2 regions of the Rhizobium brockwellii genome follow, and region 2 is predicted to be linked to the other one. Evidence: predicted binding sites of a transcription regulator. Region 2 holds the regulator's gene; the other holds the start of a gene.
The links. Region 2 encodes PhoB, which activates phosphate uptake and scavenging genes when phosphate is short. Its sites were predicted from a motif close to TGTCATNNANCTGTCAT; they were not measured.
Positions count from the first base shown of each region.

Region 1 (4,209 bases), 1.1 Mb from region 2:
GCAGAGATCGATCTTGCCGCCGTCCAGGTGCCGCCGGTGTTTTCATGGCTCGCCAAGACGGGTGGCGTCGAATCCAAGGAAATGCTGCGCACCTTCAACTGCGGCGTCGGCATGATCGCCGTCGTCGCCGGTGAGAACGTCGCGGCGGTTTCCGCGGCACTCGAAGCCGAGGGCGAGACAGTTATCACGCTCGGCCGCATGATCGCCCGCGACGAAGGCGCTGCCGGCACGGTCTACAAGGGCACGCTTGCCATATGAGCTCGCCGCGCAAACGCGCCGTCGTCTTCATATCAGGCAGCGGCTCCAACATGATGGCGCTGGTTGCGGCGGCGAAGGCAGCCGACTACCCGGCCGAGATTGTCGGGGTGATCTCCGACAACACGGATGCCGGCGGGCTTGCCAAGGCCGCCGCCGAAGGTATTGCCACCTTTGCCTTTCCCCGTAAGGACTATGCCAGCAAGGATGCGCATGAGGCGGCGATCTTTTCGGCGCTCGATGAGCTTTCGCCCGACATTCTCTGCCTGGCAGGCTATATGCGGCTGCTGACGGCGACCTTCATCCAGCGTTACGAAGGCCGGATGCTCAACATCCACCCTTCCCTGCTGCCGCTATTTCCCGGCCTGCACACCCATCAGCGGGCGATCGACGCCGGCATGCGGATTGCCGGCTGCACAGTGCATTTCGTCACCGAAGGCATGGATGAGGGGCCGGTGATCGGCCAGGCAGCCGTACCTGTTCTTTCTGGCGACACGGCCGAAAGCCTTGCCGCGCGTGTGCTCACCATCGAACACCAGATCTATCCGCAAGCCTTGCGGCTCTTTGCCGAAGGCCGTGTGACGATGGAAGGCGGCAAGGCCGTCGGCGCGGAGGCTTCGACCGCCGCACCCAAGACCCAGCTTATTTCGCTGATCGGCGACCGCGCTTAAGCCGCCAACGCCCTTAACGGATGCAGCGTGCCGTCGCTGTAGACGAAGCGGCCGGCGCGGAACGTCGCGCGGATCCGGTGGACATCGCCGGGCTCGACCACGACAAGATCAGCGCGCTGGCCGACGGCGATCTCGCCGCGATCCGACAGGCCGGCGGAGCGGGCCGCATTGCCGGTCGCCATGGCAACGGCTGCCGGCAGGCCGCCTTCCACCATGTCGGCAAGCTTGAAGATGCCGGGCACGAAGGCAGCCGGATGATAATCGGCAGCGATGACGCTCAACAGGCCGGCCCTTGCGGCATCCAGCGCGCTGAGATTGCCCGACATCGACTGGCCGCGCAGCGCGTTCGGCGCGCCCATCAGCGTCCAGAGACCGCGGCGGCGCGCCTCCTCGGCCGCAGGCGCAGTGACCGGAAACTCGCTGATGGTGACGCCAAGATCGTGCATCTCGGCGACTTTTTCGACGCTGTCATCGTCATGCGAGGCAAGCGACAGCTTGTGCTTCAGCGACAGCGCGACGATCTCCTTCAGCTTGGCCTCGATGTCAGCATTGTTGCGCATGGCGATGCGCTTGGCGACGATCTCCGCCGCCATTTCCTCGGAGATGGCGCGGCGCTCGGAGATGCTACGGATGTAGCTTTGCAGGTTGTTGTACTGGCCCTGACCCGGCGTATGGTCGGTAAGCGAAACCATGTCGATCTGATCGGCATTCAGCAGGCGTTCGAGTGCAGGCGCTGCGCCGACATTGGTGATCTCGTAACGAGCGTGGACGCGGTGGTCGATCAGCAGATCATCACGCAGGCGGTTGATGCCTTCGATCACCGCCGATGTCGTCTCCAGCGAGCGGACGTGGCCGTAGACGCTTTCGGTCGCAAAGGAGACGGCGGCAAACGCCGTCGTGACACCCGCGGCGGCAAGCTTCTTGTCGAGTTCGTGGATGCCGAAATCGATCGGCATCGTCGCGTTCGGCCGCGGGGCGATCTCGCGCTCGATCATGTCGCCGTGGAGATCGACGAATCCCGGCATCAGCAGCCGTCTGCCGCCATCGATGGCAGCACCGGCGACCGGCTCCGGCCGGATCTCCGCGATGACGCCACCCTCAACACGCACGGAACCTTCACTCACCACCTCGTTTGGGAGAACGAGGGTGAAATTGCTGAGCCACATGGGCTTTCTCCTGACCGCATCCGATGATTGACAAACCGCAGCGCATAGAACTGCTTCGTGACAGTCGTATGAAATTTCGCGACGTATCATCTTAAAGCGGAAAGTTGCGCTTTGGAAATGACCCGATGCGCCCGCCTCGCAGATTCACGCCGTCAGATTTGCCCTGTTCAACAGCGCCCATTGCAGAAGCATGATCGTCTTGGCGTCGAAGATTTCGCCGGTTTCGATCATCGCCGCAGCCTCGTCGAGCGGGATTTCGAGGACCTCGATATCCTCGTGTTCCTCTTCCAGGCCACCGCCTTCAGCCACGCGATCAGCGATGTCGATGAGGGCTGCGAAGAAATGCACGACTTCGGTGACTGCACCCGGTGAAGTATAGGATTTGAACAGAAAGCGCGCATCGCGCAGGCGATAGCCGGTCTCCTCCATCGCCTCGCGACGGATCGCCGCTTCCGGATGGTCGTCGTCGAGAAGGCCGGCCGGCACCTCGATCATCCAGGCGGGATCGCCGTTGAGATGAACGGCGAGGCGGAACTGGCGGACGAGAACCACGACATCGCGCCTGGGATCATAAAGCAGGATACAGGCGGCCGGCGTGCGGTGGTAGACTTCCCGCTTCAACCGATGGGTTGCGCCCTTGCGGTCGATATAGTCGAGGAGGTAGCTGCTCAGCCGCGTCCACCCATTCGACAGGGTTTCCTCGCCGGCGATCTTCACCCGGGATTTCGGCTGGGTCATGCTGCGTCCCTGCGAAGCCAGACCTTGTTGTCGTGGACGGCCGCGCCGCCGTAGGGTGCGACGGGGTCGGCGCCGGTCAAGACGTTGATGCCCTCGCCGTCGACATGCGCCTTGTTCGGCCAGAGACCCTCGGCAATCAGCACGCCCGATTTCACTTCGGTGGTGATGCGGGCGTGGATGCGCAGATCGCCGCGACTGTTGCCGATGCGGACAAGATCGCCATGGGTGATGCCTTTGGCTTCGGCGTCGGCCGGATTGATCATCACTTCAGGGCGGCCCTCCTTCTGGCGGGAGGTCTTGGTCTCGGAAAAGCTCGAATTCAGGAAATTGCGGGCCGGCGACGTGGCGAGACGGAAGGGATGCTCGATATCGGCGACTTCGATGACATCGACCTGATCGGGGAAGGCCGGAAGCGCTGCGTGCGGACCGAGTGCGCCGATCGCGGCCGGCGGTTTGTTCGGCGCCGGCTGATTGATCCAGTCCGGGCGAAAGTGGAACTTACCATCCGGATGGGCAAAACCGTTCAGGTAATGCGCTTCCTCGAAAGCAGGCTGGCGATCGAACCATTTGTGTTCGAGGAAATGATTGTAATCCGGCAGGCCACTCGATTCGAGGATGCGGTCGACCATCTCGCGGGCGGTGAAGCCGAAGCCGGGGCGATCGGCGACGCCGAGGCGTTTGGCCAGTTCCTCGATGACGAAGAGATTGGTGCGCACGGTTGGCGGTGGCTCGACCAGCTTCGGCCCCAGCAGGATATGGTTCTGGCCGCCGGCGCGGTAGATGTCGTCGTGCTCGACGAACATCGTCGCGGGGATGACGATATCGGCGATCTCAGCCGTTTCGGTCATGAACTGCTCGTGGACGGCAACGAAAAGATCGTCACGGGCAAAGCCGCGTCTGACGAGGCGCTGCTCGGGGGCGATGTTTGCGGGATTGGTGTTCTGGATCAGCATCGCTGTCACCGGCCCGCGATGGCGCAGCGCCACGGCATCACCGGTCAGCACGCGGCCGATCTGCGACTGATCGAGCATGCGGATATCGGCATCCTTCATCGACCGGCCGGTCAGTTCGGCGCTGTTCAAGCGAAAGATATCGCTGTTCGAATGGAAGGCGCCGCCGCCTTCATATTGCCAGGAGCCGAGAACGGTGGCGATCGAGGCGGCCGCATGCATGGCGACTGCGCCGTTGCGCTGGCGGGTGAAGCCGTAGCCCAGGCGGAAGAAGGTTTTCTTCGTCGTGCCGACGAGGCTGGCGAAGGCTTCGATCTCTTCGACCGAAAGGCCGGTGATGGCGGCGGCCCATTGCGGCGTCTTGGTTTTAAGATGCGCTTCGAGACCCTCGGGATCATCGGCATATCTCGCCATGTATGCGCGGTCGGC
Region 1 covers NZ_CP053439.1:1,217,074-1,221,282, reverse strand. Annotated here, with positions in the region: gene purM (phosphoribosylformylglycinamidine cyclo-ligase) at 1-258, shown strand, start outside; gene purN (phosphoribosylglycinamide formyltransferase) at 255-926, shown strand; gene RLCC275e_RS06205 (alpha-D-ribose 1-methylphosphonate 5-triphosphate diphosphatase) at 923-2,092, opposite strand; gene RLCC275e_RS06200 (NUDIX domain-containing protein) at 2,237-2,830, opposite strand; gene RLCC275e_RS06195 (molybdopterin-containing oxidoreductase family protein) at 2,827-4,209, opposite strand, start outside.
Region 1: RLCC275e_RS06205 (alpha-D-ribose 1-methylphosphonate 5-triphosphate diphosphatase) is a predicted target of PhoB. The motif match lies at 2,150-2,166, and genes of this name have one in related genera.

Region 2 (4,209 bases):
GCCTTCGTCGCCAACGCGCCGACGACACCGCTCGATCCCTCGACGGCTCTGCCCGTACAGGTCTATATGTGGGCCAACGAGGCCGAACGTGCCTTCGTTGAGCGTACTTCGGGTGCCATCATCGTCCTGCTCCTGTTCCTGATCGTCATGAACATGGGCGCCATCCTCTTGCGTCGTCGCTTCGAGCGCCGCTGGTAAACGGAGTTACAAGATCATGAACATGTTGACGGAAGCTGCAGTTGAAAAGGCGCTGGATCACAAGATGAGCAACGTCCCGTATAAGATGATCGGAAAGGATGTCTCGGTTTACTACGGCGAAAAGCGCGCGCTATTCGATGTGAACCTGAACATCCGCGAAAACACCGTAACCGCCCTGATCGGCCCGTCCGGCTGCGGCAAGTCGACCTTCCTGCGCAGCCTCAACCGCATGAACGACACGATCGACGGCTGCCGCGTCACCGGCAAGATCACGCTCGACACCGACGATATCTATGATCCCGATATCGACGTCGTCGAACTTCGCGCCCGCGTCGGCATGGTCTTCCAGAAGCCGAACCCGTTCCCGAAGACGATCTACGAAAACGTCTCCTACGGCCCGCGCATCCATGGCCTCGCCAAGTCGAAGGCCGATCTCGACCAGATCGTCGAGACCAGCCTGCAGCGCGCCGGCCTCTGGAACGAGGTCAAGGACCGCGTGCACGAGTCCGGCACCGGCCTGTCGGGCGGTCAGCAGCAGCGCCTCTGCATTGCGCGTGCCGTCGCCGTCAGCCCGGAAGTGATCCTGATGGACGAGCCCTGCTCGGCGCTCGACCCGATCGCCACCGCCAAGGTCGAGGAGCTGATCCACGAGCTGCGCGAGAACTACACGATCGTCATCGTCACCCACTCCATGCAGCAGGCCGCGCGTGTTTCGCAGCGCACCGCCATGTTCCACCTCGGCAATCTCGTCGAGGAGAACGACACCGACAAGATGTTCACCAATCCCGACGATCCGCGCACCCAGGACTACATCATGGGTCGCTTCGGCTGATTTTGGCGTCACCAAGCCTTTCCGTTATTCGAGGATAAAGCCCCATGGCATCGACACATATTTATTCTGCCTATGATGATGATCTGAAGTTCCTGTCCAGGCGGATTTCCGAAATGGGCGGCCTGGCCGAGCAGATGGTCGCCGAAGCCGTGCGGGCGCTCGTCAACGGCGATACCGCGCTGGCGCAGAAGGTCATCTCCGACGATGTGATCCTCGATCACGCCGAACGCGAAATCGGCGACAAGGCGATCGTCACCATCGCCCGCCGCCAGCCGATGGCCGCGGACCTGCGCGAAATCATGGGTTCGATCCGCATCGCCGCCGATCTCGAACGTGTCGGCGACCTCGGCAAGAACACTGCCAAGCGCGTCATCGCCGTCCAAAGCACCGGCGTTCCCCGCAAGCTCGCCCGCGGCCTCGAGCATCTGTCCGAGCTGGCGCTCGTCCAGCTCAAGGAAGTGCTCGACGTCTACACCAATCGTTCCGCCGACAAGGCGAATGCGATCCGCGAACGCGACAACGAGATCGACGCGATGTACACCTCGCTGTTCCGCGAGCTCCTGACCTACATGATGGAAGATCCGCGCAACATCACCAGCTGCACGCATCTTCTCTTCTGCGCCAAGAACATCGAGCGCATCGGCGACCACGCCACCAACATCGCCGAGACGATCTTTTACATGACGACAGGCGCGCAGCCGGAAGGCGACCGTCCGAAGGACGACAGCGCCAACACCGTCGGCGCGGTCACCGAATAACCGCCTACACCCCGCCGCTTGCGTGCGCGCCCATCCGGGCGCGCAAGAGGTCGCAGCCAATTTCTGAATTTGCGCAGGATGCATTGCTTAAATCACCCTGGTTTAAGGATCATGCGCGAGGAGACCGACACGCATGATCCCGAGAGTTGCAGTTGTTGAAGACGAGGAAGCCCTCAGCGTGCTTCTTCGCTACAATCTCGAAGCGGAAGGCTTCGAGGTCGATACCATCCTTCGTGGCGACGAAGCCGAAATGCGGCTTCAGGAGCGCACGCCCGATCTTCTCATCCTTGATTGGATGCTGCCCGGCGTCTCCGGCATCGAGCTCTGCCGGCGCCTGCGCATGCGGCCGGAGACCGAGCGTCTGCCGATCATCATGCTGACGGCGCGCGGCGAAGAGAGCGAGCGTGTCCGCGGATTGTCGACGGGCGCCGACGATTATGTCGTCAAGCCCTTCTCGACCCCCGAGCTCGTTGCCCGCGTCAAGGCGATGCTGCGTCGCGCCCGTCCCGAGGTGCTGTCGACGGTGCTGAAATGCGGTGACATCGAGCTCGACCGTGAGACCCATCGCGTCCATCGCAAGACCCGCGAAGTCCGCCTCGGCCCCACCGAATTCCGCCTGCTGGAATTCCTGATGTCGTCGCCGGGCCGGGTCTTCTCCCGCTCACAGCTGTTGGATGGTGTCTGGGGCCACGATATCTATGTCGACGAGCGCACCGTCGACGTCCATGTCGGCCGCCTGCGCAAGGCGCTGAATTTCTCCAACATGCAGGACGTCATCCGCACCGTCCGCGGCGCCGGTTATTCGATGGAAGCCTGAGGGCTTTCATCTGAGCCTGCTGGCAAAGCCCCGGCAAAACCCGCGACGTCATCCTCGGCCTTGTGCCGAGGATCTGCGCACGCCAAATTAAGCATTTGAAAATAAAGTTTTTTCTCTCAAGTGGTTGAGGTGATCAGATGCTCGGCACAAGGCCGAGCATGACGGAGGGAAACCTGAGCTTCCATCCGCGCATAAAAAAACGGGCCACTCGGCCCGTTTTCTGCATTCTAACGATGGTCAGCCCCCTCAGCTGGCCCGCGCGGCTGCCCGGCGGCGTTCGTTGACCGGCTGGTAGGCAAGCTTCTGGTGATAGCTGCAATAGGGCGAATTGTCGGGGGATTCGCAGCCGCAGAAATGGAAGTCGTCCTTCAGCGGATCGCCGACCGGCCACTTGCAGGTGCGCTCGGTCAGTTCCGTCAGGCCGAGGCGGCGCGAAATCGGCACCACCACATTGCCTCTCGGCACGTATTCCATTTCCTCGATCGTTTCGATCTCGATCTCTTCCTTCAGCATCGTCGCGCCCTGCTGGCGGGTGACGGTGCGGGTGGTGATCCGAGAGGCGAAGTTCGGCGCGCGCGGCGCCGATGTATTGCGCTTCGGCGTTCGCGCCGCGGTGTTGGTGCCGCCGGCCTTGGCACGGCCGGGAAGGCACAGCCGGTGCACTTTACCGATGACCGCGTTTCGGCTGACACCGCCAAGTTGTGCCGCGATCTGGCTGGCGCTCAGTCCTTCGGCCCAAAGCTTCTTGAGTTTCTCGACCCGCTCGTCTGTCCAGTTCATGCCCTGTCTCCACCTTTTGCGTTGGTGATGGCAGAATCCCTCACCGTTGTCCCGGGAGCTCCGAAACAAGAAACGCTTGATCAATTTTGGTGACTAGTTCCGCCGCATGCAGTCTAGTAATTGATCTTTAACCTAGTGTGAGCCTGACTCCGTGACAAGAGTCGCATGAATCCGGATGAATCGAATTCGTAGTTTTCCCCAACTTGCTGTCCCTGCGTGGCATTTCTGCAATAATGCCTGTTGAAGACTGAAAATGCCGCTGTACACCTGTGCTGCATACGCTAAGGGCGCCGTTTTGTTGACATTGCAGCGCGAAAAGGAAATAGTGCCACTCGCCGCCGCAAGGCGGCATTTTTGATTTTTCGGGCCTGGTTTCCTTAGCCGGAGTCATTGCCCGGCAACTTTGATGGAGATCGCGCCATGGCTGAAGCCGCGCCGCTTTATGACACCTATTCTCGTGCCCCACTGCGGTTCGAGCGAGGCGAGGGCGTATGGCTGATCACCGAAACTGGCGAGCGATATCTCGATTTCGGCGCCGGCGTCGCCGTCACCTCCGTCGGCCACAGCAATCCGCATGTGGTCGGCGCGCTGAAGGAGCAGGCCGACAAGGTCTGGCACCTGTCGAACATCTATGAGATCCCCGGACAGGAGCGTCTGGCTAAACGCCTGACCGACGCCACCTTCGCCGACAAGGTGTTCTTCACCAACTCAGGTGCCGAGGCGCTCGAATGCGCGATCAAGACGGCCCGCCGCTATCAGTTTTCCAAGGGCCATCCCGAGCGCTTCCATATCATCACCTTCGAAGGCGCCTTCCACGGACGGAC
Region 2 covers NZ_CP053439.1:161,084-165,292, forward strand. Annotated here, with positions in the region: gene pstA (phosphate ABC transporter permease PstA) at 1-198, shown strand, start outside; gene pstB (phosphate ABC transporter ATP-binding protein PstB) at 215-1,030, shown strand; gene phoU (phosphate signaling complex protein PhoU) at 1,075-1,788, shown strand; gene phoB (phosphate regulon transcriptional regulator PhoB) at 1,922-2,605, shown strand; gene RLCC275e_RS00820 (GcrA family cell cycle regulator) at 2,852-3,385, opposite strand; gene RLCC275e_RS00825 (aspartate aminotransferase family protein) at 3,806-4,209, shown strand, end outside.